Sporocytophaga myxococcoides DSM 11118: one gene and its partner. The protein of the gene in region 1 interacts with the protein of each later gene in a pairwise test. Links are inferred from orthologs where the notes say so. Each region holds a gene or a part of one and is shown in the gene's direction. Other genes may lie near its edges.

Region 1 (18,169 bases):
TGTTTCTCCTTTTCTTAATTTTTCAAAATCTGTTTTCCATTTTGCCAAAAACTCCTGAGAGTCGTCAAGGTCTCTAAAGTTTTTCCCTTTCAAGTCTCCAAAATTTTGAATAGAATGATTATTCTGTAAGAGGAATTTGCCTTCAGCATCCAGTAGCCAATAGTCATATGGCGTGCTTTCAAAAGTAGTTTTAATAGTTTGTTCAAGCAGATCCAGATGTTTTTTTACAGAGTTACTTTCTGTAATGTCATTAATGATTACAAGACCTCCTTCTATTTCTTCACCATTTTTGATAGGGAAATATTTAGCATCAAAAAAAATTTTCTGACCTGTATCGCTTGGAATAAATATGCTGTTTTGAGAGATAGGACTTTTTCCTTTAAGAGTATCAAAAAATTTAGTTCTTGTTTCTTCCTGAAAAAGATGAGGAAATACATCAAAAATAAATTTCCCAATGCACTCTTCAGCCTTTTTTCCCGTCTTTTGCTCCAAAGTTTTATTCCAGACAGTAAATTTTAATCCTGTATCAAAAGCTAATATGCCTTCGGAGCTGCTTTTTATCAGAATCTGAAACATTTCTTGATTAAGATTCAGATTTTTTTCTTCTATCATATCAGGATAGCAATAGGAAAAATTTTTTGAATGATTAAGGCTATTAAAGCCTGAAAATAAAATATTTATTTAATTTCCTTTTACTTAATTACTACTATTTTAGTTTAGCGATCATAACAAGGCAGGGTAGATAAGTGTTAGTTTCTTAGAAAATAATTATGTTATGATGAATAAAAAGGTATCCTACTTATTTCTTAAATCATTTTTCTTCTATTATTTCTTTTTTAATCATGCCTATGCTCAGACTTATACAACAGAAAGTGGACATGCAGAATTTAAGGCAAAAGCTTCATTGAACAGCTATACAGGCAATTCAAATCAGCTTAAAGGAAGTATTAATCTTAAGGAGAAAACTGTTTATTTCTCTGTCCCTTTTGAAAGTATTGATACAGGGATAAAAAAGCGAAATAAACACATGAAGGAATTGATTGAAACAGATAAATATCCTGATGCGGAATTTGAAGGAAAGATCATTTCTGACTTTAATTCAGAGAAGGAGGGCAATCAGAAAGTAACCGTCAAAGGGAATTTTAAAATGCATGGAGTCTCAAGGGAAATAACTGTAGAAGGTACATTAACAAGAACAGGAGACAAGCTCACAGCCAACGCAGAGTGGAAGGTTCTTATCACTGATTACAAAATTACGCCTCCCAAAATATTTGGAAATAAAGTGCAGGATGAACATATCATAGTTATTAATGCCGATATGGAAAAAAGAAATTAATTGTTGAAGAACATTTCAGAGTCTTGCCATATAGACTTATTACCCTTGAATGAATTTCTATCAATATTATTTTTATTTAAGCATTTTTAAATGACCTCTTTGTCAAAGCTTATTTATATTATTGCACTATGATTGAGAAATGGAAAACACTGGCCTCGGAAATAGTATTCAACCATAAATGGTATAAATTAAGAAAGGATCTTGTTCAACTACCTGATGGAAAAATTGTAGATGATTATTTTGTAAGTGTAAGACCTGAGGTTGTAATTATTTTTGCCATAACTAAAAGTAAGAAGGTTGTCCTTGTAAAGCAGTACAAACATGGCTCCGGTGAAATATTAATTGAGTTACCCGGAGGTATCTATGATCCGGACACTGAAAGTCCGGAAGAAGCAGCTTTAAGGGAGCTTAAGGAAGAAACCGGATACTCAGGTAAAGTTGTGAAAATAGCAGAACTGATAGATAATCCAACTAAAGACACGAATAGAATTTCTTTATATGGAGTTAAAAATGCTGTTAAATCCGGAGAACAGAATCTTGATGAAACAGAAGCTATAGAGGTACTTTTGGTATCGGTAGAAGAGCTGAAAACAATGCTTTTACAGGGAGAAATCAAAGTTTCAGGTTCGGTAGCAGGTGCAATGCTCGCACTTCATAAATTAAATATTGAGTAAAATTTTTAGATTGTTACTTTTAACATTTTTTCTATTTGAAAGTTAAAACTTCTGTTCACTTTATCTGACAAACATAAAGCTAAAATAAAATATATAAGGTGGAACACTCTGATGTTTCATTCTGAAATCACACAGTGCATTGGTGGAGCTGGTGAAGTACGCCTGCTCTTTTGGTCTAAATAAACATTTTAACATATATCATTATATGAAAATCGTAATGTTTTATCAATCCCTCATATCTGACTGGAATAATGGTAATGCGCATTTTTTAAGAGGAATAATTTCGGAATTGAAATCCAGAGGGCATGATGTTAAATTATATGAACAGGATGGAAATACCTGTATCCAGAATCTTGTATTAGAGCACGGTCAGAAAGCTGTTAAAGAGTTTTATTCTTTTTACCCTGACTTAAGCACAAATTTTTATAATCCTTTAAAACTAAATCTTGATAATATTTTAAAGGAAGCTGACCTAGTTATAGCTCATGAGGCTAATGACCCAGAGATGATTGCAAGGATTGGCGAAGTGAAAAGTAAACATAAATTTAAGCTGTTGTTCCATGTTACAAATCATAGGGTTGTAACTGACAAAGAAGCAATAGAAAAATATAATCTTGGTAACGTAGATGGAGTATTGGCATTTGGGGATGTTATAAAAAATATTTTTCTCATAGAAGGCTGGGCTAAAAGAGCCTGGGCATGGCATGAAGCGGCTGATACCAGAATGTTTTATCCGAGAAGTAAATCTTACGAAGGAGACCTTGTCTGGATAGGAAATTATGATGAGGAAAGAAGTGTTGAACTACAGGAGTTTTTGATCAATCCTGTGAAAGAACTAAAATTGAAAGCTAAAGTATATGGAGTAAGATTTCCGGAAAGTGTTATCAAAGCTTTTAAAGACGCAGGCATTGAATATGGTGGGTGGTTACCGAACTTTAAAGTGCCGGACATCTTTGCCAAATACCGTGTTACTGTACACATTCCCCGCAGACCATATGTTCAGCTATTACCAGGTATACCTACAATAAGACCTTTTGAAGCACTTGCTTGCGGTATCCCTTTAATTAGCGCTCCATGGAGCAATTGTGAAAACCTGTTTTCTCCAGGTAAGGACTATCTGGTAGCAAGAACAGGAAAACAAATGGTATTACATCTTGCAGCTGTTTTGAATACAAGTATAAATGAAGCGCTTTCTATTTCAGGCCTGAGAGCAATTAATAAAAAACATACCTGTTTTCACAGAGTAAATGAACTTGAAAAAATCTGCGAAGAGATTGGAATAGACAGATCCAGAATATCTTCGAGCAGACAAGAAATATATGTTGCTAAATAAGTTACTTTGTTTTAATTGTTTAATTGTGGGGAGAGCCTTTGCAAAGAAGGCTCTCTTTTTTTTAGTCTTTATCTCTGCTTTAATATACTTATGATAGAATTAATTGATGAATAAGGGATAAGAATATTTTTTACTTTAAAGACGTAAACATTCATGTGTGTAGTCTGGTTAGTTGTTTGAAAAGAGAAAACTCCAAACAAAACATGAAAAAAATAAAGATTCTTGCAGGTTGCCTCAGTGTATTGTTATATGCTACGGCATGTAATTCAGGTAATGAAAAACAAACTGCCGAAGTGAAACAGGCTGCCATTGAACCTAAAAAGGTTGTGGAAGTGACCGTAATGGACCCTAAAGAATTTGTTCAGAAAGCCGCTACCGGTGGAATGGCTGAAGTAGAAATGGGTAAACTAGCAGTTAAAAATGCCAAGGATAAAGAAGTTAAAAGTTTTGCTCAAATGATGGTAGATGAGCACACCAAAGCAAATACTGAGCTGAAGAAAATCGCTACCAAACAAAATATTACAGTGCCAACTTCTGTGGGTGAGGAAAAAACAATGATGATGAATGAGCTGAAAAAGAAGACAGGTACGGAGTTTGATAAAGCTTATATCAAAGATATGGTTGACAGCCATAAAAAAATGCTGGATCTTTTTCAGAAAGCATCTACTGAACTTAAAGATACTGAACTGAAGAACTATGCTGCTACTAACATTAAAACCATTCAAATGCATTATGACAAAGCTACTGCTTTAGAATCAAAGCTTAATGCAACAAGCAGCACAAAAATGAATAACAGCAATATGGAGAATAGCAAAATGAACTCTCATTAATAAGTAATTAATTAACTTTAGATTTATTTTTTCTTAAAACCTGTATTGAAAAGATACAGGTTTTATTATTTATGAAAATCACATTTCCTTTTAATCTCTTCATATTCTTCTTCTGTAATTGAGATGAGATATCCATGCTCATTTTCCGTAAGATCTCTGATATAATTTCTTTCTGGAAGTTGAGTAGCTTCTATCGTGTAAAATAGATATTTTGTGCCTATCCGTTTAATCTCTTCAAAGTATACATATGAAGTTATTTTATAGTAAGTACTGTCGCTCGCGGTCTTCTTGAATAAAGGAAAATTTACCATTATGATTCAATATTATTTCGCAATAAATTTACCTGTCTAAGGTTATTTTAGGTAATATTTTAGTTTATGAGTGTTGTTTTTGAAAAAGACAAAAAACAGAATTTAAATCTTATTCTTTTAATTATTCTTACGGGAATATTAACTTATTTAAGTTATGCTCCTGTTCTGAAGAATAAATTTACAAATTGGGATGATCCGAATTACGTTACTGAAAGTCCGTTTATAAAACTTATAGAAAAGGGAAATTATAAACCCTATTTTACGGAGAATCATATGGGAAATTACCATCCTTTTTCTCTTATTTCTCTATCGTTGGATTATCAATCAGATAAATTTAATCCTTTACCCTATCACAGAACAAATCTTATTCTGCATATTTTAAATTCGGTTCTCGTATTTCTGTTGATATACAGATTACTCGAAAATAGCTATACCGCTTTTTTTACCGCTTTATTATTTGGAGTCCATCCGATACACGCAGAATCCGTAGCCTGGATAGCCGAAAGAAAGGATGTTCTTTTCACGTTTTTCTTCCTTATTTCACTATGGCTTTATGCAGGATTCGCTAAAGAAAAGAATTACGTTTATTATGGCCTATCTTTGGTCTTCTTTATTTTCAGTTTGTTATCAAAGGGAATGGCAGTTTCTTTGGCTCCTACTCTTTTTCTGCTGGATTATTTTTATGGGAGAGATATAAAATCTATAAAAGTAATTTTGGAGAAAATTCCTTTTTTTCTACTTGCATTAGGTTTTGGTATATTAGCTGTGTATGCACAGAGCTTAGGGCCAGATACAGAAGGAATCCCTGATTATAATTTATTTAAGCGTCTGGTATTTGCAGGATATGGATGCTCTCAGTACATACTAAAGCTTTTGTGGCCATATGATCTGGTTGCTTTTTATCCATATCCCAAAGCTGAAATACCATTTTACTATTATGCTGCTTTCCTCTCAGTCACATGCTTTTTTACCTGGCTTGTTATTTTCTTTAGAACGAATAAAATAGTAATCCTCTCAGTCATTTTCTTCATATTGAATATTGTTCTAGTACTTCAGATACTTCCTGTTGGCAAGGCTCTTATGGCAGATCGTTATGCCTATCTACCTTCCATTGGTTTTTTTCTATTGCTGGTGTTTGCTGTTGATAAGGTTCTGAGTTTTCAAAAAGGATATTTGATTGGACGGGGAATATTAGCCTTATATATTTTGGCTCTGGGAATTTATAATTATTCACATGTACAAGTGTGGAAAGACAGCTTTTCATTATGGAATTATGCAATTGGGCATATTCCTTCTGATGTGGCTTTTAACAACAGAGGTGTAGAATTCAATAAAACCGGGGAATATAAACAGGCAATTGAGGATTTTAATAAAGCTATAGAATTAAACCCGACTCATAAGGAAGCTTATAATAACCTTGGTGTAGCGCTTGCTAACCTGGGTAAAAATAAGGAAGCAATATCAGCATATGATAATGCTTTAAAAATTCATCCAACCTATGTTAATGCACTTTATAACAGGGGAAATTCTTATGCAAAGCTCAATGAAGCAAATACTGCTTTAAATGATTATGATCAGGTGCTGAAGCTTGATCCAAAGTATTTATCTGTTTACAATAACAGGGGACTTGTTCTCAAAAGTCTTGGCAAGCTGAATGAGGCATTGAATGATTTTGATAAGGCAATCCTTTTTGATCCTGACAATGCTGATGCTTATAGCAACAGAAGTATGGTGAAGTATGCATTGAATGATGCTAAAGGAGCAATGGAAGATAATCAAAAGGCTATGTCAATTAACCCAAATGTAAGTGTAGCTTACCTTAACAGCGGAATTGCCAAATGCAAGCTTAATGATTTTAAAGGAGCTCTGGAAGATTTTAATAAGGCAGTCACTATAAATCCTTCGGATAAAGAGATTTATCTTAACAGAGGTATAACATATTACCATATTCAATCTGTTGAGCTTGCCCTTAAAGATTATAACAAGGCTATTGAGCTGGATTCCACATATGGAGAAGTATTTTTGAATAGGGGAATATTAAAGGCAAATACCGGAAATGTAAACGGTGCAATCAGTGATTATGCGAAGGCAGCTATTTATATACCTGAAAATCCTTTGGTTTATGGCAACCGAGCCATCCTTAAATTTGCATCAAATGATTTTAAGGGAGTAATAGAAGATCTTAATATGGCTATAGTTCTAGATCAAGACTATGCTGACGCTTATTGTAACAGAGGTCTGGCCAAAGCCAATCTGGGAGACAAAGCCGGAGCAATGAAAGATTATAACAAAGCTTTGGAATTAAATAAGTCTTTTGGACTGGCTTACAATAACAGAGGAGTGTTACGCTATCAGACCGGAGATAAACAAGGCGGATGTGCAGACTGGCATGAAGCACTCAAACTAAATTTTGAAGGTAGTAGAGCATTCATACAGGCATATTGCAAATAGACAACCTCTCTAAACCATAAAAATGGAAGGTAGAACTTCCTGTTATGAATTAAGAAAATAAGTTACGAATTCTAAAATTAAGGTTTTAGCTGCTGGCTGAAGTTCAATTGAATTTGTAGCAAGATGGGAGGTGAAATCTCCCAATAGCTCGTCTATTCGAAGTAGCTGATCTTTTCTTTCCAGATTTTTGTGAAAGGAGATATATTCAACAAAAAGATTTAATCTTAATACCTCTGTAGATTTTGGAATATCATCAGTATCTGCTTTTGAGTCCAAAAACTTTAAAATAGCCTCCTCCAGTTCTTGCTGGAAGAATTCATAGGGAGGCATATCGTCAAGAGATGAAGACATAGTGATAGGAATGTATTATTTCTTTTCAGGTCTGATAATTTCAAATTCAACCCTTCTGTTGATTCTTTTATCTTCGTCTGTCTTTTCCTCCACAATCGACTTCTGGTTTCCGAATCCAAGTGCTTCGATTCGGTCAGGATCAATCTGCCCTTTGGCAATAATATATTCTTTAATTGCCTGAGCTCTTTTTTGAGATAATTTCAAGTTCAGGTCAGAGTTTCCGTCAGAGTCTGTGTGCCCGGAAATCCTGAGCTTAAGAGTAGGGTTGTCCAAAAGGAAGTTTACAACCTTATCAAGGTCAGGTTCCATTTCTGTACGTATTTGGGAACTTCCTCCTTCAAACTCAATAGAGGCAAATTTCCATTTGTTATATTTCAGCCCTGGTGTATGAAGGTTTAAAGTAGTATCGCCATCCAGGTGAAATTTTTGTTCCACTCTAAAGAAATCCTCTCCCTGAATCACAAGCAAGTAATCATTATTATCAATCAGGTCAAATTCAAAAGAGCCATCCGGCCTCATAAACTTAGGAGCTACCTCAATACCATTCGTTAAGTCAATAATGGAAACAATACCTTTATATGGGTTTCCTGTAGCTGTATCTGTAAGAGATCCTGAAAATTTAATATTTGCAGTTGGTTGCGCTTCCATCGGAAGTGGGAAGCTATACAGGTCCAGATTCTTAGGATCTATTACTTCTGTCTTAGCATAAAACAGATCTTTTGACTTTGGATCAATTGTAAAGTAATATTCTTCTCCTTGCCCATTTACTAGTGGTCCTATGTTTTTAGGCTCAGTCCATCTTCCGTTTAGTTTTACGGATTTGTAAATATCCATTGTATGGAAACTATAGTCTGTAGAATCCAAATCTCCAAAGTTCAGTAACTGACCATTTGAACTAAAATAAAATACATCGTGAGCTGCGTGATAAAATGGACTTACTTCATTACCTCTGGTATTGAATATTGGGCCCATGTTCTGCGCAGGTGCCCAGCCTTTCGGTGTCTTATAAGTAAAGTAAATGTCAGAAAGTCCGAACCCTCCAATTCTGTCGGAAGCAAAGTAAAGCGTATCTTCTGTATGTGAAAGGGTTGGGTGAGAATCCCATGAAACACTATTCACTTGAGGTCCGAGGTTTTCTGGTACAGTCCATGTAGAGTCTTTAAAGTAACTCACGTAGATATCGCAGCTTCCCATGCAGTCTCTGCAGTCGTACTTATATTCTTCTACGATGCATCTGCTGAAGAATAATGTTTTACCATCTCTGCTGAGGTATGCAGATCCTTCATTACAATGAGAATTTATGACATTCGAGAAAGGGTAAGATTCGTCCCAGAAACCGTCATAATTTTTGCTTACATATAGTTCTTCATTTTCTCTGAAGGACAATTTAGTAGCACTCAGTTCTTTTTTCCTTTTAGTAAACACCAGTAAATCTTGCTCTGCGTGATAGCTAGGCCCGTAATCAGGAAATTTATTGTCGTTTACGAGCTCTCCCATATTCAGAAATACACTTTTGGGAGGAATCAGTGTATCAATGGCTTTTCTGTATTCTACAAGGTCATAATAATACTGAAGCGGAACATAAAATTCCTTTTTGTCAGTATTCAATGTGTCATAATGTAGTAATATTTTCCTGAGTTCTTTGCCTCTATGGTGTTTGAGGATAATACGATAAAGGGATTTGGCTTTGTTTGCTCTGCCGAAATGTTCGTACAACTGGGCTAGCTTCCAAAGCAATACAGGGTTTTGGGAGAAGTTATCTATTCCAAAATTGCTTACATAATTTTCCAGGACAGGAAGTAATGCGGCATAGTTTTTCTGGTCCTCTAGTTTTCGGATCAACGCCAATTGCTTAGGATCCTGATAGAAGGGGACTTTGTTGAGATTTTTAAATTCAATGGAGAAATTTTCATCAATGGCTTTCAAAGAATCAGGATTTCCCAAAGAAACATCTCTGGTAGTATAATTTTTTTTATTTCTCTGTGCAGTAGCAGTTTGAAAACTAAAAAAAATAAACTGGGTTATGATAATGATTAATAAACTATGAGACCTCATTAAGCGCTTCAAAATAAATTCTGCCTCAGACACTAACGACAAAGTACATGATATATGATATAAAAATCAAGTTTGAAAACGAAATAATTGGCACGAGGGTTGTAAACATTTAATTCTGCATATTATTTTGTGAAAAACTAATAACTTGTGCCATCTTGGCAACGAAATCGTAAAAAAGGGAAGGGATAGAAAATGAATAATAAAAAGAAGGAGAGAATATCAATTTTTTTACCTAAGTTTTTAGAAGGTGATACCGGGGAAATGATCCCCCTTTTATCTCCTGAGGAAGAAGAGGAACTTAACAAAGAAGGGACACCAGATGAGTTACCTATACTACCCGTCAGAAATACTGTACTATTTCCTGGTGTTGTGATTCCCATTACGGTTGGAAGACAAAAATCAATAAGACTTGTAAAAAAAGCTTACAAAGGCAATAGAATCATTGGCGTTGTAGCACAGGAAAATGCTACTACTGAAGAGCCTCAGATACAAGATTTATATAAAGTCGGAACTGTTGCCAAGATCCTGAAAATGCTGGTAATGCCAGATGGTAATACGACCATTATCATACAGGGAATGAAGCGGTTTCAGATCGAAGATGTATTTCAGGAAAACCCTTTCATAATAGCCAAGATAAAAATTCTGGAAGAAAATTTTCCGGATATTAAAAAGAAAGAGGTTAAAGCACTGCTTCAGTCATTAAAAGATTCTGCAAATAAAATTTTAAAACTTAATCCTGAAATTCCTCAGGATGCACAGATTGCTCTGAATAATATTGAAAGCCCCTCTTTCCTGACTCATTTTCTTTCTTCAAATATCAATACTGAGGTAAAGGAGAAGCAAAATCTGCTGGAAATCAATGATGGTTTGAAAAGAGCGACGCTCTTACTGGAGTACATGATGAAAGAGATCCAAATGCTTGAATTGAAGCAGGAGATCCAGAGCAAAGTTCACTCAGATATTGATCAGCAACAAAGAGATTATTATCTGCGTCAGCAGATTAAGGTACTACAGGATGAGCTTGGATACGAATCTTCAGACCAGGATATTGACAATCTGAAAAAGAAGGTAGAAAATAAGCAATGGCCTGAGGCTGTAGCTAAGCATTTCCATAAAGAACTTGAGAAAATCGAGCGCATGAATCCTATGGCGTCCGAATATCCTCTTTCTATGAACTATGTGGAATTTCTTGCGGAACTGCCTTGGAATGAATACAGCAAAGACAATTTTAATCTTAAAAGGGCCAAGAAAATACTAGACGAGGATCATTTCGGACTCGAAAAAGTAAAAGAAAGAATTATTGAATATCTGGCAGTTCTGAAGTTGAAAAACAACATGAAAGCTCCAATCCTTTGCTTGTATGGCCCTCCAGGTGTTGGAAAAACATCTTTAGGTAAGTCTATAGCCAAAGCTTTGAACCGAAAGTATGTCAGAATGTCATTAGGCGGGGTTAAGGATGAAGCAGAAGTTCGGGGACATAGAAAAACCTACGTCGGAGCGATGCCTGGCAGAATTATTTACAATATCAAAAAAGTACAGAGTTCTAACCCTGTCTTTATTCTTGATGAAATAGATAAAATCGGTTCAGACTTTAGAGGAGATCCTTCTTCTGCTTTGTTAGAGGTTCTTGATCCAGAGCAGAATTCTACTTTTGTGGACAACTACCTGGAAGTAGAATATGATCTCTCAAAAATCTTATTCATAGCCACAGCAAATTCCCTTGATACCATTCACCCTGCTCTTTTGGACAGGATGGAAATCATTGAAATTAATGGATATACGCTTGAGGAGAAAGCCCATATTGCAAAAGATTATCTAATTCCAAAGCAAAAAGAGGAACATGGACTGAAAGAAGAAGATGTTCAGTTCAGTAAAAAAGCAATTAATAAAATTATCGAAGATTATACCAGAGAGTCAGGTGTAAGAAGTCTTAACAGAAAAATAGGTGCGGCAGTAAGAGGCGTAGCTAAGTCTGTTGCGATGGAAGAGAAGTATAATAAGCTACTGGAACCGGAAGATGTTGTTAAATTGCTTGGACCTGAAGATTTTGAAAGAGAAATTTATCAGGATAATGAACTGGCTGGTATTGTAACTGGCCTTGCCTGGACTTCTCACGGGGGAGAAATCCTATTTATTGAATCCAGTTTGAATAAGGGAAGAGGTAAAGTGATTTTATCAGGGCAGTTGGGAGAAGTGATGAAAGAATCTGCAACTGCTGCTTTGTCATACCTGAAAGCCAATGCTGAAAAATTCGGCATCAACCATAAAATTTTTGATCACTTCGATCTTCATATTCACGTTCCTGCCGGAGCCGTTCCAAAAGACGGGCCATCTGCCGGGATTACTATCTTTACCTCATTAGCATCTATATTTACCCAGAGAAAGGTAAAAAGAAATATTGCCATGACAGGTGAAATAACACTTAGAGGGATTGTGTTGCCAGTTGGCGGTATAAAAGAAAAAATTCTGGCCGCCAAAAGGGCCGGGATTAAAGAAATAGTACTTTCGACAAAGAACAGAAAGGATATATTGGAAATTAAGCCTGAGTATATTAAAGATCTGGTAATTAATTATGTAGATAATGTAGATCAGGTTATTGAAATAGCTTTACTTAAAACAAAAGTCAAGAAACCAATAGATCTTTCAGTAATTGAGCACCCTGTTCCGGGAGCTGGTAAAATGTCAAAAATTGAAATAAACTAAATTATTGTTCGTTTATGGACAAAATAATTTTTTAAAGTAAATGACAATAAGGTTTACATCGCTCTTTTTATTAGTTTTTGGATTATCCTATACTATTGCCAATGCGCAATTAGGTGGTAGAGCATCATATCAGTTTCTTAATGTCCCGGTAAATACCAGGATTGCCGGTTTGGGAGGTATCAATATCTCTCAACCGGGAATTGATGTTAATTTAATGACTCAAAATCCTGCAACACTTTCAGATTCACTACGGAATTATCTTTCTATTAACTATTTACCATACCTGGCTGATGTAAGAGCTACAATGGTAAATTATGCATTTAATGCCGGAAAAACAGGAACATGGGGAGTAGGTATGCGGTATTTTGATTATGGAACCTTCAGTGGTGCAGACCTTGCCGGTAATAGCACAGGTGACTTTAAATCAAAGGAATATGCCTTCACTGTAGCTAAATCTCATACAATTAATCACTTCACATTAGGGGTATCATTAAATCTGGCTTTTTCTCAAATTGGAACATACAATTCTGCTGCACTACTTACCGATTTGGGAGGTGTATTCAAGCATCCTAAAAAAGATTGGGCAATAGGTCTTGTAATTAAAAATGTAGGTGTGCCTTTGAAAAAATACGTGCCGGGAGAAAGCGTCGATTTACCTACCGATGTTCAGTTGGGGACAAGCTTCAAACCGGAGCACATGCCTGTTAGATTGTCATTGACAGCTCATCACCTGCATAAATGGGATATTGTTTATGATGATCCAAATCAAAAAGGCAAGGTAGATCTGAATGGAAATGTTATAAAGGAGAAGGTCTCATTTGGAAGTAAAATGCTATCGCACTTTGCTGTTGGAGCGGAGTTTTTGATGTCTAAAAATTTCCAATTAAGAGCTGGTTATAACTTTTTACGAAGAAAAGAATTAAAAGAAGAAAGTAAATCTGGGGGAGCCGGACTTTCAATAGGTGGTATGATCAGGATAAAATATTTTGAGTTTGCCTATACAAGATCATTTTATTATATCGGAACAGGTACCAACCATTTTACTCTAACTACGGATTTTAACAGGATATTTAAAAAGAGGATCTGATGATTGATAATAACAGTTATTTAACTCCCAGGCAAATTGTGGAGGAGCTTGATAAATATATTATAGGTCAGCACGAAGCGAAGAGAAATGTTGCTATTGCCTTGAGAAACAGATGGAGGCGCATGAATGCCGGACAGGATATGCAAAAGGAGATCGTTCCTAATAATATTCTGATGATTGGCGCCACTGGAGTAGGTAAAACGGAAATAGCCAGAAGATTGGCAAAAGTAGCTGACGCTCCCTTTACTAAAGTGGAGGCTTCAAAATTTACAGAAGTTGGATATGTGGGAAGGGATGTTGAGAGCATGGTAAGGGACCTTGTGGAGCAGTCTGTAAACATGGTCAAAGCCCGCAAAAAAGAAGATGTTAAAGCTAAGGCAGCACAAATAGTTGAAGATATTATCCTTGACGCTCTTATTCCTCCATTAAAAAAGAATAGTCCGTCAGGAATTTTTACAGGAGAAGTTCCATCTCCTTCTTCATCCGATGATGACCATGAACTCAATGAAAGAACCAGAGAAAAGTTTAGAGAAAAAATTAAATCAGGTGAGCTGGATGAAAGGAAAATTGAAATAAATGTTTCTTCGAGTAGCAATCCTGGTGTAGGAGTAATCGGAGGGGGAATGGATGAAGTTTCCATGATGAATATTCAGGAAATGATTAGTGGCATGATGCCTAAAAAATCCAAGAAGAGGAAAGTAGCTATTGGTGAAGCCAGACAACTATTGTTGGAAGAAGAGGCGGCAAAACTGATAGATATGGATGAGGTGAAGGAGGAGGCTATCAGAAAGGCTGAAAATACAGGAATAATTTTTATTGATGAAATTGATAAAATAGCTTCTGGCTCCAGAAAAAATGGAGGCGGTGGTCCTGATGTGAGCAGAGAAGGAGTACAGAGAGACCTTTTGCCTATCGTAGAAGGAAGTTCTGTAAATACCAAATATGGGGTGATACAGACTGATCATATTCTTTTTGTAGCTGCTGGAGCATTTCACATTTCCAAACCATCAGATTTAATTCCGGAATTGCAAGGAAGGTTTCCGATAAGAGTAGAGCTGAACAGCCTTACTAAAGATGACTTTTTTCAGATACTGAAGGCCCCGAAAAATGCCTTGACAAAACAGTATCAGGCTATGCTGAATGCAGAGGGAGTTGAGCTTTCATTTTTGGAAGATGCTTTGGAGAAAATAGCTGAAATTGCCTTTCATGTAAATACTGAAGTTGAAAATATAGGGGCAAGAAGGCTTCACACTGTAATGAGTCACTTACTGAATGAAATAATGTTCGATGTTCCAGAAAAAATTGGACCAAATGCAAAAATTTTAATTACTAAAGAAATTGTATCTGAAAGATTGTCCGGACTAGTTAAAAATCAGGATTTAAGTCAGTATATATTGTAACAAAAAAATATTTTTTTTAAAAAAAAGGCAGATAAGAATTATCATGCCTTTTTTTATGACTAAATTGTTAGTAAACTCGTAACTCGAACAGTATTAGGATTTTTGTGCAAGTTTATAAGACGGGTTGCAGATTTTTATGACAATTTTTCAAGGCGATATTAACAGGAATACGGTAATTTTAAGGTTATTTCTTTTAACAGGAATCAGCCTTGCTTTTGCTTTTTTTATTTTTACCAATACTTACGAAGACTCGCTTTACAGCTATTTGGTATTCACCACACTTATAGTAGCTCTTGTAGTTATTAATTTGCTGTCTTTAAGGGTGTTCACCCAAAGTAGGAAGGATGTAATCAACAAAGTCAATGCAGATAATATGGTTACTTTGCTTGACAATATCTCCGACATTTGTTGCATATGCGATAAAGATTTCAGATTTATTTATTGGAATAAAGCTGCTCAGGAAATCTCAGGTTATGCATTTGAAGAAATTGCAGGCAAAAGATTTGATGATCTTTTTAAATCAGCATCCACTCCGGAAAGAGATAAACTGATAGGTCAAATGATGATGGAGAAAAGAAAGTCTCTGACTTTTTCTTATGAGGCTTTTATGAAAGGCGTTCTTAATCAGTTTGAAATTACTGTTTTCCCTTCAGGTGAAAACTACATTTATCTGGTAAGAAATATTACGGATAAGTTATTAATAGAACAACAGAATAACAGGACGAATAAAATTCTTGAAGCTACTTCTGATCTTGTGGCAATGGTTAATGTTCAAGGGCAAAATGTATATATGAATTATGCCGGAGTGAAATTGCTGGATGAGAAAAATAATGCTGGAAATATCAGAAGGAGTTTAATGGAAATGCATCCTCCGGATGTTTATAAATATTTGATTACAGAAGCTATACCATATGCGCTAAAGCATGGCACCTGGCAAGGAGAATCAAGATTTATCACTTCTGAAGGAAAAACTATTCCGGTCTCTCAGGTAATTATTGCACACCTGGATTCGCAAGGGCATCTTGAATATATATCTACAATTGCCAGAGATATTTCAAAGGAAAAACAGGCTGAAGAAGAACTGAAGAAGATTAATTTTGAGCTGGATCATTTTGTGTACAGAGCTTCCCATGATTTGAGAGCTCCCCTTACTTCCATTAGGGGATTAGTGGAAATATCTCTGGAAGAAAAGGACACACAAAAGCTTAAGCAATACATGTCTTTTGTTGGGGAATCGGCCAAAAAACTGGATAATTATATCATTAACCTCTTATCCATATCAAGAAATGATCGTCTTGAAATGGAGCAACGCCCAATTGATTTTTCAATACTCATACAAGAAGCCATAGATGAATTGAGATTCCTGAAAAATGCAGACAGGATAAACATCACCTGGGATATTTCATGTGATGGTCAATTCTGCTCAGACCTGATCAGGTTAAAAATTATTTTCAAAAATATCATTTCGAACGCCATAAAATATCAGCGTATAAATATCGCTAATTCATTTCTTTCCATAAATATCAGTGGTAGTCCTCAATTGATTAGGGCTGTTTTTACTGATAATGGTATCGGGATCCACGAAGATTCCAAAGAAAGGATATTTGATATGTTTTACAGGGGAACTGAGTTGTCTGATGGTTCGGGTTTGGGACTTTATATTGTCAAGAGTGTAATAGAAAAGTTAAAAGGCCGAATACAGCTGCATTCCAAAATTTCTGAGGGTACTACAACTATAATTGAGATTCCTGGTTATTCTATGAAAAAGGAAGCCGATCAGGAACTATGAAATATTATATAATAACAGGAACCAGCAAGGGATTAGGAAAAGCAATTGCAGAGCGTATTTTGTCTGATCCCGGCAATTTTGTTATAGGAATCTCACGCACCGCCTCTATTCACCACGATAATTACGAGCACCTCTTCATAAACCTTTCAGAGGTTGATTCACTTCATAAGTTTTACAATAGTATTTTCCCAAATTTTAAAAATCCTTCAAAGATTTGTCTGATTAATAATGCAGGCAGTATTGGTGAAATTACTTATCTGGGAAAACAACATGATAGTAAGATCATAGATGGATATAACTGTAATGTTATAGCCCCTGCTTTACTCATGAATGAATTTGTGAGCAGATATAGAAATAATGATGCATCAAAATTGATTTTAAATATCAGCTCCGGTGCAGGTAAAAAACCTGTCGACGGGTGGTCTGTTTATTGCAGCTCAAAAGCAGCTCTTGATATGCAGACCGCTGTGGCTGCCAACGAAGCTAAGTTTTCACATAGCAATTTCAGATTTTTCTCTCTTGCTCCCGGAATATTAGACACACCTATGCAGACTGAGATTAGAAAAGTTTCACCGGAAGATTTTAGTCGTGTAGAGGAATTCATTAATTATAAAAAGGAGCACATGCTGGTATCTCCCGAAAAGGTTGCAGAGAAGATATGGAGACTACTTGAAAATGAAAATAATTACAAAGGAGTTGTAATGTCTGTAAATGAAGTTTAAAGGAGCCTGGTCAGGGCTCTCATTTTTTATACAGAATATATATGTAGGTAAGATCAACGACTGAGGCCTTTAGTAATCAGTATACCTGATACTTTGGCAGAATCAGATAGTGTTTCAATATCTATATTTTCCCTTGCGGACGCTGATAAAGTGTTAGTATCAATTAGGAAGGTAATTCCGAGGCGTTCAAGACCAAAGGCCGGACCATCTTCAGTATTTCCGGCCCAGTCAATAAAATGGTAACTTTTTATATCTCCTACTTTTGAGCCTATTCCTATTCCTGATCTTGTTTTATATCTTTTGTCGTATACCTTAATTCTCCAGATTTTGCAGGAGTCCGTGCATATTGGGTCTACTCTAAGATACCTTGAGGTGTCTCTGCTGGTTTTTATAAAATAAGCTTCAAATTTTTGTCCTTCGGATGTAAAGGAAGATTTGCTAATTTGGGACTTATCATAATAATTGAAAATGCTTCCAATAGGCATGTCTATAGTTAAATTTCCAGCACGTTCTTTAGAAATTGCGTATTCATCCGGAACTTCTATAATGCCCTTTTCATTATAACCTGTTGTTGACTCTGATCCTGTACTTGTTTTTTTTGAACTTTCACAAGAGAAAAGATAAAAAACTCCTACCAGCAACGCTGTCCTTTGACGAATATAAGATGAAAAAGACATTTGACCTTTTATATTGATTTCAGATAGAAAACTGATATCAATATAAAAGGTTTTTAGAGTTTTACTGGCCAAATAAATCAGTAGATAAATACCTGTCTCCTCGGTCGCATATGATGCAAACGATAACACCTTTATCTAGTTCCTTAGCAAGTTTTATTGATGCTGCCATAGCTCCTCCACTGCTCATTCCTCCAAAGATAGCCTCTTCTTTACTGAGTCTTCTGGCTGTATTAGTGGCATCTTCCTGTGATACATCAATAATTCTATCTATCCTTGACGGATCAAATATTTTAGGAAGATATTCCTTCGGCCATCTTCTGATTCCTGGTATCTGTGAGCCATCCATAGGCTGGACACCAACAATTTGTATGGATTCGTTTTTTTCCTTTAAAAATTTAGAAGTACCCATTATGGTGCCAGTAGTACCCATTGAAGATACAAAATGAGTTA
Region 2 (11,546 bases), 210 kb from region 1 along the record:
AAAGTTTGCTCAATAATAATATCAATTGAATCTTTTAAAAGAAAAAAATCAGCATGCAAAAGCTGCTCTGCCGGAAACTCAGGTATTCTTTTTTTAAAATTCTCCAGGGGAAAAGCGGAAATATCAGCAACAAAAACATTTTTAAACCCGGAACGGAAAACATACTCAGCTTCATGAGCGTTTCCACATCCGGGAACTAAAATGCGGAGATTCTTGTCTTTATCGTCAAGTTGATCAAAGTATTCCTTAATCGGAGTAGTTATATGAGAGGCATCCCAACCAGTGTCGTTGGAAACGTATCTTTGATCCCAAAATTCTTTATTTAGACTCATATCTAGCTGTAATTAACGCCCTTTTTTAAAAAAAAATTGATAAAATTGAATATATAATTAATTTTACAACGTAAACTTTAACAAAAAAGACACCTATTAACCAACAATCATGGCCGAAGTTAACGAACCAAAAGAAACGCAAAAAAGCGGAAGCAAAAAAGGCTTGATCATTGCTTTCATTATTATCTTATTGGCTATCAATGCCGTACAACTTTTTCTCAATATCAACAAAAGCAATGATATTGCAGTAAAGGACCAACAAATTGTTGAAGCAAACGCAAAAATTGACAGCACAACTTCAGAGTTGACCAAAGCAATTGACGACCTGAAATTAAAACAACAGGAGATTGCAAGACTTGGAGGAGACACCGCAACCCTTGGTGAGCAAATCAGGAATCTTGAAGTTGAAAGCGAAAAACTGAAACATGAAAGTGCTGCTAACTACAGCAAATACATTAAAATCAAGAAAGAAATAGATAAGGCAAACCAGATTGCTCGTGAAGCTTCTGCTGAAGTTGACAGACTTAAAGCTCAGCTTGCAGTGGCTGATTCCAGCATTAAAGATTACCAGAATAAAGTGGTAGCCAACCTGGACACTATCAGTAAATTAAAAGTTACCCAAAACGAACTTGCTGAAAAAGTGGCAATAGCCAGTGTATTAAAAGCAGAAAGCTTCCAGATAGATGCGATCACAGCTAAAGGTAAAGTTAAAGACGGTGGTGAGTTTAAAGCAAAAAGCATTGACAAACTAAAAATTTCTTTCTACTTAGGCGACAACAAAGTAGCTAAACAGGAAGGTAAAGAAATCGTTCTTAGAGTAATCGAGCCAGACGGAAGCGCATTGTTTGATGTTGGAACAGGAGGAGGAAGCTTTCAGTTTGAAGGAAAAGAGATTTTTTACACATTGAAACAAGATGTGTTGTTCGACAACAGAAAACCTCAGGTTGTTTTCACCTATGTTAAAGGAAGCGCCTACAAACCTGGAAAACACAATATTGAAGTTTATGCAGAAGGTAATAAAATCGGAGAAGGAAGCTTCTTAGTGAAGTAATTTTTGAGCGGAAAGCTTAAGGCGTAAAGCTAAAAGTATAAAGAGACCCTGACGAGATGATCGTCGGGGTTTGTTGTTTACATACCAGCCAAAACACTATATTTCAAAAACTTACAACAAAAACATCCCTTATAAATAAACCTCTTCCAAAGATTTTTTTGTTTTCCGGTAATTCTCAGTATATTTGCGGTCCTAAAAATTATCATTTTACATAAAAGTAATTATGGAATTAAATAACTACGAGACGGTATTCATTTTAACTCCCGTTTTGTCTGAAGCTCAGATGAAGGATACCGTAGAAAAATTTAAGCAGGTTCTGAAAGATCAGGGTGCTCAAATCATTAACGAGGAGAACTGGGGTCTGAAAAAGCTAGCTTACCCTATTAACCACAAAACTACAGGTTTCTACACGCTTATCGAATTCAACGCGAAGCCTACTACAATCAACACTTTGGAGATTGAGTACAAACGTGATGAGAGAGTGATGAGATTCTTGACTGTATCTCTTGACAAACATGCTGTTGCTTACAACAACAAGAGAAGAAAAGGTGAATTTAAGAAATCAGCTGAAAAACAGGAGGAAAAAGCATAATGACACTAGTAAACGAACCCGTAAACAGAGTTGAGAATCGCAAAAAATATTGCAGATTCAAAAAACTAGGTATCAAATACATCGATTATAAAGATGCTAACTTCCTTCTGAAATTTGTAAACGAGCAAGGTAAAATTTTACCAAGAAGGTTAACAGGTACTAGTCTTAAATTTCAAAGAAAAGTTTCTCAGGCGGTTAAAAGAGCAAGACACCTTGCTTTATTACCTTATGTAACTGATTCACTAAAATAATCTCTTGGATCCATGGAAGTAATATTAAAAGAAGATATAAAAGGATTAGGTTACAAAAATGACCTTGTAAAGGTTAGACCTGGTCACGGCAGAAATTTCCTTATCCCAAAAGGACTTGCTGTTATTGCTAGCGATAGCAACAAAAAAATGCTTCAGGAAAACCTGAAACAAGCTGCTCACAAAGCTGAGAAAATTAAGAAAGATGCTCTTGCACTTTCTGAAAAAATCGGCGCTTTGGTTCTTACTATCCCTGCTAAAGTAGGTGAAAGCGGAAAAATCTTCGGAGCTGTTACAGTTCTTCAGGTTTCTGACGCTCTGAAAGACAAAGGTTTCAATGTTGACAGAAAGAAAATCACTTTCAAATCTGAAGTTAAAGAAGTTGGAGAGTATTCTGCAATCCTTGACCTTCACAAAGAAGTGAAACATGAAGTAAAATTCAAAGTTGTTGCTGGTTAAGCACTAACTTAAAATATTTCAAAATCCCGGGTAGTGCTTATCCGGGATTTTTTATTTTTATACAACCATGAATCTAAGAACTGAATTAACGGTAGAAAATCAGGGATTCACTCTCTCCCATCACTCAGCCATACTCACAGCAGGCTCATGTTTTGCTGAAGTAATTGGAAGCAAACTAAAAAACGCCAAATTCCCAAGTTTGGTCAATCCCTTCGGGACCATTTTTAACCCACTATCACTTTTTTCTTTACTCCAAAACTCAATTGACAATCAATATCTTAGTCAGGATTATTTTATTCAACAAGATGACTTATGGTATAACTACGATTTCCATTCTGACCTCTCTGCTCCTACTAAAAATGAACTTTGGGATAAAATAAGAGTGCAAATCAATGAAACTCATGGCTTTCTTAAAAAGGCAGATTTACTCATCATTACCTTAGGAACTTCCTATATTTACAAACTACTGCCAGATAATAAAGCTGTTGCAAATTGTCATAAAAAACCGTCTTCATACTTCAGTAAAAACCTCCTGACTTCTGATGAAATCATTTCAGCATTTTCAGAAGTCCATCCACAATTCAAAAAATTCAATCCGGGTCTGAAAATTCTATTAACAGTAAGTCCGGTCAGACACATAAAAGATACCATCACCTTAAATTCTGTCAGCAAATCTATTCTGAGGGTAGCGGTACATCTGCTTACTGAAAAATTTAAGGATGTATTTTACTTTCCAGCATATGAACTATTGATGGATGACCTGAGGGATTATCGATTTTATAAAGACGACTTGATTCATCCAACTCCAATGGCTGAAAATTATATCTGGGAAAAATTTTCAGGGTGTTACTTTACAGAAGAAACGAATAGCATATTACTAGAATGGAATCAAATTCAAAAAGCATTATGTCACAAAGCCTTCAATCCTTCTTCCATTGCGCATCAAAAGTTCCTCAGGGATACAATTAATAAGCTGAATAATTTTAAAAATCATTTTTCAGTAGACTCTGAAATCAAGGCTTTGGAAAAACAGCTTTTATGACCCGTTTTCCTTTTTATTTTTGTTAATGGATAAAAGCCATACGGATATGCAGGGAGATACAACAACTAAAAAAGCCAATAAATTGCTTAAGGAAACCAGTCCTTACCTGAAGCAGCATGCATATAATCCTGTGCAATGGCAATCTTGGGGAAATGAAGCATTGGATCAGGCTAAAAAAGAAGATAAACCTATAATAGTCAGTATCGGATATTCATCATGCCACTGGTGCCACGTCATGGAAAGGGAATCTTTTGAAGATGAAGGTGTAGCAGAGATTATGAATGCTGGATTCATTAATATTAAAGTTGACCGTGAAGAAAGACCTGATCTTGATCATATCTATATGGAGGCCATACAGCAGATGAATCTTGGAGGTGGGTGGCCACTGAACGTTTTTCTTACACCTGATGCTAAACCCTTTTTTGGCGGCACTTATTTTCCCCGCGAACAATGGAAGCATGTTTTAAACGAGGTTTTAAAAGCTTTTCAAGATCAGAGAAAGGCACTGGAAGATTCCGCTGATACTTTTACCAATTCTTTGAATGCATCAGAACTGCAAAAGTATGGATTGACAGAAGATCAAACAGATTTCAGCATAGAGGACCTGAATGCAGGCTACAAAGCCATGTCAGCTCAGTTTGATACTACACTGGGAGGTATGGATAAAGAGCCCAAATTTCCTATGCCCACATTGTATTTCTTTCTGCTGAGATACTATCATCTGACAAAGGATGATCTTGCTCTGAGACAATTGGTTCTTACATTAGACGAAATGGCAAAGGGCGGGATCTATGATCAGATTGGCGGTGGCTTTGCAAGGTATTCCACAGATGCGGAGTGGTTTGCTCCTCACTTTGAAAAAATGTTGTGTGATAACGGACAGCTTATGGCGCTGTACTCCGAAGCATACACATTAACTAAAAATACAACCTATAAAGAGGTCGTCCGAGAGACATACGAATGGCTTAAAAGAGAAATGACATCTTCTGAAGGTGGCTTCTATTCAGCATTAGACGCCGATAGTGAAGGTGTAGAAGGAAAGTTTTATACATGGACTTTAGACGAAGTTGAGAAGTTAATTCCCGAAGACATCCTTTTATTAAGAGCTTATTATAACGTCAGCGAAAACGGGAATTGGGAGCACGGCCAGAATATACTATTCAAGGCGGTGACTGATGAAATGATTGCCAAATATTCAGAAATTCCCCTTAATGATCTGAAGACAAAAATTGCACATTGGAAAAAAACTTTGCTACAAGCAAGAAGTAAAAGACCTTCCCCTGGCCTTGATGACAAGATCCTTTCCGGATGGAATGGCATCATGCTAAAAGGACTGACAGAAGCTTACAGAACATTTGATGAAGATGAATATCTTCAACTTGCACTTGCAAATGCAGCTTTTATAAAAAACAAACTCATAAAAAACAAAGTCCTTTTCAGAAACTACAAAGACGGCAAAGCAAGTCAGGAAGGCTTTCTGGAAGACTATGCCTGGGTTATTGATGCATACATTTCTCTTTACCAGGCGACATTTGATGAACAATGGCTCACACTATCTAAGGAACTGACAGAGCATGTTGTGACGCATTTTTATGATGCAGAAGAAAACCTCTTCTATTTCACTTCTGACAATGCGGAGAAATTGATTGCCAGAAAAAAAGAAATTTTCGACAACGTGATTCCTGCATCTAACTCTGTAATGGCCCAAAACTTACAGAAGCTTGGTATCTTACTTGAAAGGTCTGATTTTTGCAACCTTGCAAAAATCATGGCCGCCAAAATGAAAAAACTGATCACAACAGATCCTTCATGGGTTTCCAACTGGGCAAGCCTTGTGACCTCAATGATTGAGCCTACCGCAGAGATTGCCATTTCCGGAAGTGAATACCTGAACTTAAGAAAAGAAATCGATAAGACATTTTATCCTAATAAAATCCTTGCTGGTACAGCATCAAGAAGTGAATTTCCTCTACTGGTCGACCGTCCCGCAACTGGAGATCAGACAAGGATTTTCGTATGCTATAATAATACCTGTCAATGGCCAGTCACCAGCGTTGATGATGCCTGGAAACAGATCAATAAAACTAGTTAATTTATAAGTGGAGTTTAATAAGGAAAATATAAAAGACCGGCTCTTTGCGGATATTCTGCTTCCTCTGCCTTTACCAAGGCCTTTCACTTATCATATCCCTGATACGGAAAGGGAAAAAGTAAACATAGGATCAAGAGTTATTGTCCAGTTCGGGAAGAAAAGAATTTTAACAGGAATAATAGTTAAAGTGCATTCTATTGAACCCGATGTATATGAGGCTAAAGATATCATAGAAATCCTTGATGACACACCTTCTGTAAATGCCTTTCAGCTTAAGCTGTTTGAGTGGATGGCAGAATACTATATGTGTCATCAGGGAGAAGTTTTGAATGCAGCTTTACCTTCAGGACTTAAAGTCAGCAGTGAATCAAAAATTCAATTGAACCCAAACTTTGAAGACCTTGAAGAAAAAATGCCTTTTGCAGATAAAGAACTTCTGATCATTGAAATGCTTGAGAAAAAGGAAGCATTGACCTTTGATGAAGTGAGTCTTATCGTTGGAAAGAAAAGCGGTTCTTCTCTAATCAAATCATTGATTAAGAAAGATCGAATCATTGTCTTTGAAGAGGTAAAAGAAAAGTTCACTCCGAAAATATTAAAAAAGGTAAGACTATGCCCTCCATATGACCAAAAGGTAAATATGCAGGAGCTCTTTACGAAGCTGGAGAAAAAGCCCAAGCAAACGGATCTTCTTTTAAAATATATCAAGCTTACAGGATTTCTTGAAAACCCTGCCAAGAATGCAAATGGTACAAACAAGAACCTCCTTATTGAAGAAAGTTCCCTTTCTCCTTTTACATCCCTTTTGAAAGCAGGAATCTTTGAAGAGTATGAAGTGGTAGTCTCAAGATTTGAAGAAGACAATGAAGAGAATACTTTCACAGAAGTACGTTTGTCCGAAACTCAGCAAAGCGCTAAAGATTCCATTCTTGAACAATTTGGAGAAAAAGAAGCTGTATTGCTTCATGGCATTACAGGCAGCGGAAAAACAGAGATCTATATTGAGTTAATCAAAAATGTATTAAGCGGCGGCAGTCAGGTGCTGTATCTTTTACCTGAAATAGCTCTTACCACACAAATTGTACAACGTCTTCGCAAGATATTCGGAGACAAGATGGGAATTTATCATTCAAAGTTTTCGGATAATGAACGTGTGGAAACATGGAGAGGTATTATCTCCGGAAGGTTTTCTTTTGTAGTTGGAGTCAGAAGCAGCATCTTCCTTCCTTTTGATAATCTCGGACTGATCATTATTGACGAGGAACATGAAACATCATACAAACAGCATGATCCTGCTCCAAGATATCATGCAAGAGATACAGCCTTGATGCTGGCCCGGATGCATCATTCCAAAACTTTATTGGGCTCTGCCACACCTTCAGTCGAATCATATTTTCAGGCGATGAATAAAAAGTGGGGATTGGTGGAAATCAAACAACGCTTTGGCAATGCCAAGCTTCCTCAATTGATTGCTGTGGATGTAAGAAAGGAAAAAAGAGACAGAAAAATTCATGGTGACTTTACCGGTCTATTGACTCAGCAGATTGAAAAGAGTCTTCACGAAAGAAATCAGGTAATCTTGTTTCAGAACCGCAGGGGCTATGCTCCTTATATATCTTGTGAAGACTGCGGTCATATTCCCAAATGTGACAATTGTGCCGTAAGCCTCACCTATCATCTTTATCATAAACAGCTGAGATGCCATTATTGCGGAAGCCATGAAAGCATTCCTACACGCTGCGAAGCCTGCGGATCCAATAAAATAAAGACAGTAGGACTGGGTACGGAAAAAATAGAAGATGATATTAAACTTTTGTTTCCCGATGCCATCACACAGAGGATGGACCTGGATACAACCCGCAAGAAGAATAGCTACCAGAAGATCATTGAAGACTTTCAGAACAATAAAATTGACATATTGGTAGGAACCCAAATGGTAACCAAAGGACTGGACTTTGACAGGGTAAATCTTGTAGGCATACTCGATGCTGATTCACTCATCCACTTCCCTGATTTCAGGGCTCATGAAAAGGCTTTTCAGACTTTCACTCAAGTAAGCGGCCGTGCCGGAAGAAGGGAAAAGGCAGGAACTGTAATCCTTCAAACTTCATCTATAAATCATCCAGTGATAGGCAAATTGCTTCAGCAGGACTATTCAGGATTCTTTAATACGGAGATTTCGGAAAGGGAAAAATTCCATTACCCTCCTTTCTACCGACTTATTAGCATTACCTTCAAAGATCCTGATGCTGGAATCGCTTCCAAGGGCGCTGACAGGCTTTTCGGAAAACTGAAGTATTTTATCCCAAAAGAACAAATCCTTGGCCCTGAGCCTCCAATAATTAACAAAATAAGGAATTACTACCTGGAAGAAATAATCCTGAAATTTGAGCGAAATAAGGCAAATCTTCCGGCAATTAAATATAAAATGCAGGAAGCTATAGAAAAAGTTCTGGCTGAAACCGCATTTAAAAACTCGATTATTGTCTGTGACGTAGACCCTGTTTAAGATTTATTCCTTATTTTCGAACTTTGAAAGAGTATTTAAAATGAAGCTTAAATTAAATATTTCCCTGTGTTGTCTTCTGATGATAGGTCTCATTGCCTGCCATGAGGAGGCTCAAAATGATACTAAAGAGGTTGTTAAAGATACTGTTGTTGTTCCCCCGAAAGATACGGTAGTTAAAGAAGAACCAAAGCATGAAGAAGTTGAACAGGAAAAAGTGGTTGATCTAGGTTTGACAAAAGATGATAAAAAGAATCTAATGGTCATCAATGAGTTACCTCTTGGCACTCCATTCAAAAAAATTAAAGAGTTATTTCCCTCTTTGAAAGATCCTCGTCCTGAAGGAGGCAGCGCGGATCTGGCCAAACAAGGTTATTCAGAAGCATCAGTAAAGCTTGACCTGATGGGCAAAAAAACTGATCTGGAATTCAACCTGAAAAACGATACGCTATACAGCTACTTTTATACTGTCTCTGAAGCTGATTATGAAAAGGCTTCAGATTTATATCTTGGTATTCAGCAATTTTATAATAAACAATTCGGGACTTGTAAAGAAGAAAATGTTGAAGAATATAACCACTACTCTAAGTCTTGCATGTGGAACCCAGGAAAATTCAGCCTTATAATGACTCAAGATATTAACAACGGAACTGTAAGTTGGGGATTCCAGAGACCAGTAGAGTTTTAAGTAGTAAGTTATAAGTAGTAAGTTTTTTGATGGTTGTATTGGAGATTTAATAATCCGGTACAACTATTTTTATTTTTATATATCTCTGATATCTTGTAAATAATTTCTTATCCCTTCGTATAACAAAATAAATCAAAGAGATTAACCTGCGACCAGCTAAAAATTTGCAGATCTCAACTTAATAATGAACAATAAATTATCTCTTCTAGGAGCTTTATATTTTATCATAGGCATAATGTATTTCTATCTGAGAAACTTGATTCCTATAGAGTTAGCGTGGGATTGGCTGCGGACAATAATTTTAATTTCTTTTTTAGCAAGTCCATTTGTTTTAGGAGTTTCTATTGCTTATTGGATTCCAAAAAGGTTTCAGGAAAATAAAGCCTTGGGTTGCATCATCCCATTAATGATCTTCATATTTCTGATACATAATTTTATCTGGACTTCTTTTATTCTCTGGGGTTATAGATATGAAGACCCGGATTCAAGTTATCCTGAAAAAGATGATCAGAAACGTAAATTCACTACACAATACATAGATAAAAGGCCTCTCGGAGATCATACAAAAAAATTGAAGGATATAAATTTTCTCCTGTTTTAAGTATGTCTATTACGTAGAATTCACTTAATTTCATTTCTATATATTACTCATATTGAAAAATATAGAAAACCAAATCACTAAGTTAACAGCTGAATATTTATTTTTATACTATCCAAATTCTAACAGTCATTGTAAAACGACACTCAAGACAAAATGAGAATAGGATTAGTCAGACACTTTAAAGTAAATCAACCATTCCCAAATAAGTTCTTACTTTCAAAAGGAGAAGTTATTAAATGGTTTGCCGAATATGATAATACCAAAAATATCGAATATAAAAACGTTGACCTTTCCCAAATAAACTGGCAACATTGTTATTCAAGCCCGATGATCAGAGCTGTGGGCACTGCAAATCATATTTACAACGGACCAATTTCAGAAATAACAGAACTGAAAGAATTAGATATTTTGCATCTCTTATCAGACAAATTAAAATTGCCATTTATTATATGGGCAATTATTGTTCGTATAAAATCATTCTCATCGAACAAGGATACTAATGAATTTAAAAGCAGAATAGTTGATTTTCTTGATAACGTTATTGCAAATAATGAAAGTAATGTTCTTATAGTCAGTCATTGGTTTGTAATGAGAGTTATACGAAAAGAACTTATAAAGAGAGGATTGTCCGGAGACAACTTCAAATCCAAAGAGTACGGAACACTTTATGTTTATGAAAGAAGAGTAAAACAACGAGCTTCTGACAAATTATAGGTTATCTATATAAAAGGGGGTTATAGATATAGATGCAGATAATGAATTTCTTTTGGGGGGAGAGGTGATACTTCTTATGTGATGTTGCCTGAAAAATAATGCCCACGCACCTTTAACCTTAACAATAATGTAGATAGTTGTAAAGAGAAATCAATAGTCTTTCTATTATAAGATTGTTACAATACTTTTAATTTCCCGGATTTTCCTTTCAACTTCAAAGGCAATGATAACCCAGCTTTGGAGTCATTCGTGAGGTCACTGGTATCAGGGTTCTTTTTAAGATTCTTAACAGGTACGAGCATTTTAAACTCAGCTTCTCCATCCGGCTGTATAGTTGCATTCAGATAAAAATATAAGATGTTTGTCACAAATAATGTACGTGGTATATCAATCACATTATTTTTAACAATAACAGAAGATTTAATCTTATCAAAAGTTACACGCTCCAGATCCATTTCTTTAAAGCCTACTTTTGATAGCTTCATAATAGGCTCAACATTGATCATTTCAAGTTTATGAATCTCATAATCTCCTTTTACATATACAGAATTGCTATCCAGCTCCAAAGCAGAATTCATTCTGAAATAAGTATCAAACTTCCCATTTACAATACCTCTGATATTATCTGCCAAAATTATATTCTGACCAAAATTATTGAATGCACTGAAGATTTTATCAATCCTGATCTTTTCGATTCTGACATCTGTGTTACAATGAATATGATTTTTTCTTGGAATAAAATCCGTTACAGAACGCATTGTGCCACCGAATGAAGTCAGGGACTCCGATACTCTGAGATTTTTACTATCCATATGAATGCTCAGATCTATATCATTAGCCTGATAATTATTAGCATGGAACCTGGATGTTTTTCCTGTTAATGATGCACGAAGATTATATGGCCAAATAAACTTGCTCCCCTCTACCAAACGGATGTTTCTCTTTTCATTCTTTCCTTTTGCTCTTGGAAACTGTGTAAAATCACTAAAGTAGAATTGTTCAGAAACAAAATTAAGATCCAATTCAAGACCTGGTTGATCATTATAAACAGATTTAAATAAATTTCTGGCAATACCATTTACTTTCATATCTGTCTTACCACACTGAACTTCCAGCCTTTTCATCTTAATAAAATCATTCTCAAACTCAGCTTCTCCATTCAGATTATCAAAAGGAAAATAAACTTTATTCAGCTTCACACTGACTCTATGAAGCTTTACT

Evidence for each region.
Region 2: the proteins of lon (region 1) and rplI interact in binary tests that used the Escherichia coli proteins (3 or more experiments, as listed by UniProt). The link is inferred for Sporocytophaga myxococcoides DSM 11118 from one-to-one orthologs.

Annotation. Positions count from the first base shown.
Region 1 is NZ_AUFX01000005.1:104,043-122,211, forward strand. What follows is about bases 9,164-12,288. They hold lon (endopeptidase La), read left to right. Parts: upstream 9,164-9,533; coding sequence 9,534-12,044; downstream 12,045-12,288. Other genes in these bases: K350_RS27715 (OmpA family protein), read right to left, coding at 9,164-9,341; porQ (type IX secretion system protein PorQ), read left to right, coding at 12,085-12,288. Outside these bases: K350_RS0106430 (PAS domain-containing sensor histidine kinase), read right to left, coding at 1-612; K350_RS0106435 (YceI family protein), read left to right, coding at 776-1,336; K350_RS0106440 (NUDIX hydrolase), read left to right, coding at 1,465-2,010; K350_RS0106445 (CgeB family protein), read left to right, coding at 2,216-3,343; K350_RS27705 (DUF4142 domain-containing protein), read left to right, coding at 3,547-4,173; K350_RS0106455 (hypothetical protein), read right to left, coding at 4,239-4,484; K350_RS30875 (tetratricopeptide repeat protein), read left to right, coding at 4,551-6,935; K350_RS0106465 (hypothetical protein), read right to left, coding at 6,978-7,286; more of K350_RS27715, read right to left, coding at 7,302-9,163; more of porQ, read left to right, coding at 12,289-13,131; ATP-dependent protease ATPase subunit HslU, read left to right, coding at 13,131-14,531; K350_RS30880 (PAS domain-containing sensor histidine kinase), read left to right, coding at 14,668-16,320; K350_RS0106495 (SDR family NAD(P)-dependent oxidoreductase), read left to right, coding at 16,317-17,042; K350_RS0106500 (hypothetical protein), read right to left, coding at 17,096-17,719; cysteine synthase CysM, read right to left, coding at 17,781-18,169.
Region 2 is NZ_AUFX01000005.1:318,765-330,310, reverse strand. Bases 1,278-3,960 are described here. They hold rplI (50S ribosomal protein L9), read left to right. Parts: upstream 1,278-2,238; coding sequence 2,239-2,682; downstream 2,683-3,960. Other genes in these bases: K350_RS0107370 (thioredoxin domain-containing protein), read left to right, coding at 3,750-3,960; K350_RS0107375 (GSCFA domain-containing protein), read left to right, coding at 2,750-3,724; rpsR (30S ribosomal protein S18), read left to right, coding at 1,975-2,226; rpsF (30S ribosomal protein S6), read left to right, coding at 1,607-1,975; K350_RS0107395 (hypothetical protein), read left to right, coding at 1,278-1,383. Also shown: K350_RS0107400 (methyltransferase domain-containing protein), read right to left, coding at 1-332; more of K350_RS0107395, read left to right, coding at 442-1,277; more of K350_RS0107370, read left to right, coding at 3,961-5,816; replication restart helicase PriA, read left to right, coding at 5,824-8,325; K350_RS0107360 (hypothetical protein), read left to right, coding at 8,366-9,010; K350_RS0107355 (hypothetical protein), read left to right, coding at 9,195-9,611; K350_RS0107350 (histidine phosphatase family protein), read left to right, coding at 9,765-10,325; K350_RS0107345 (AsmA family protein), read right to left, coding at 10,502-11,546.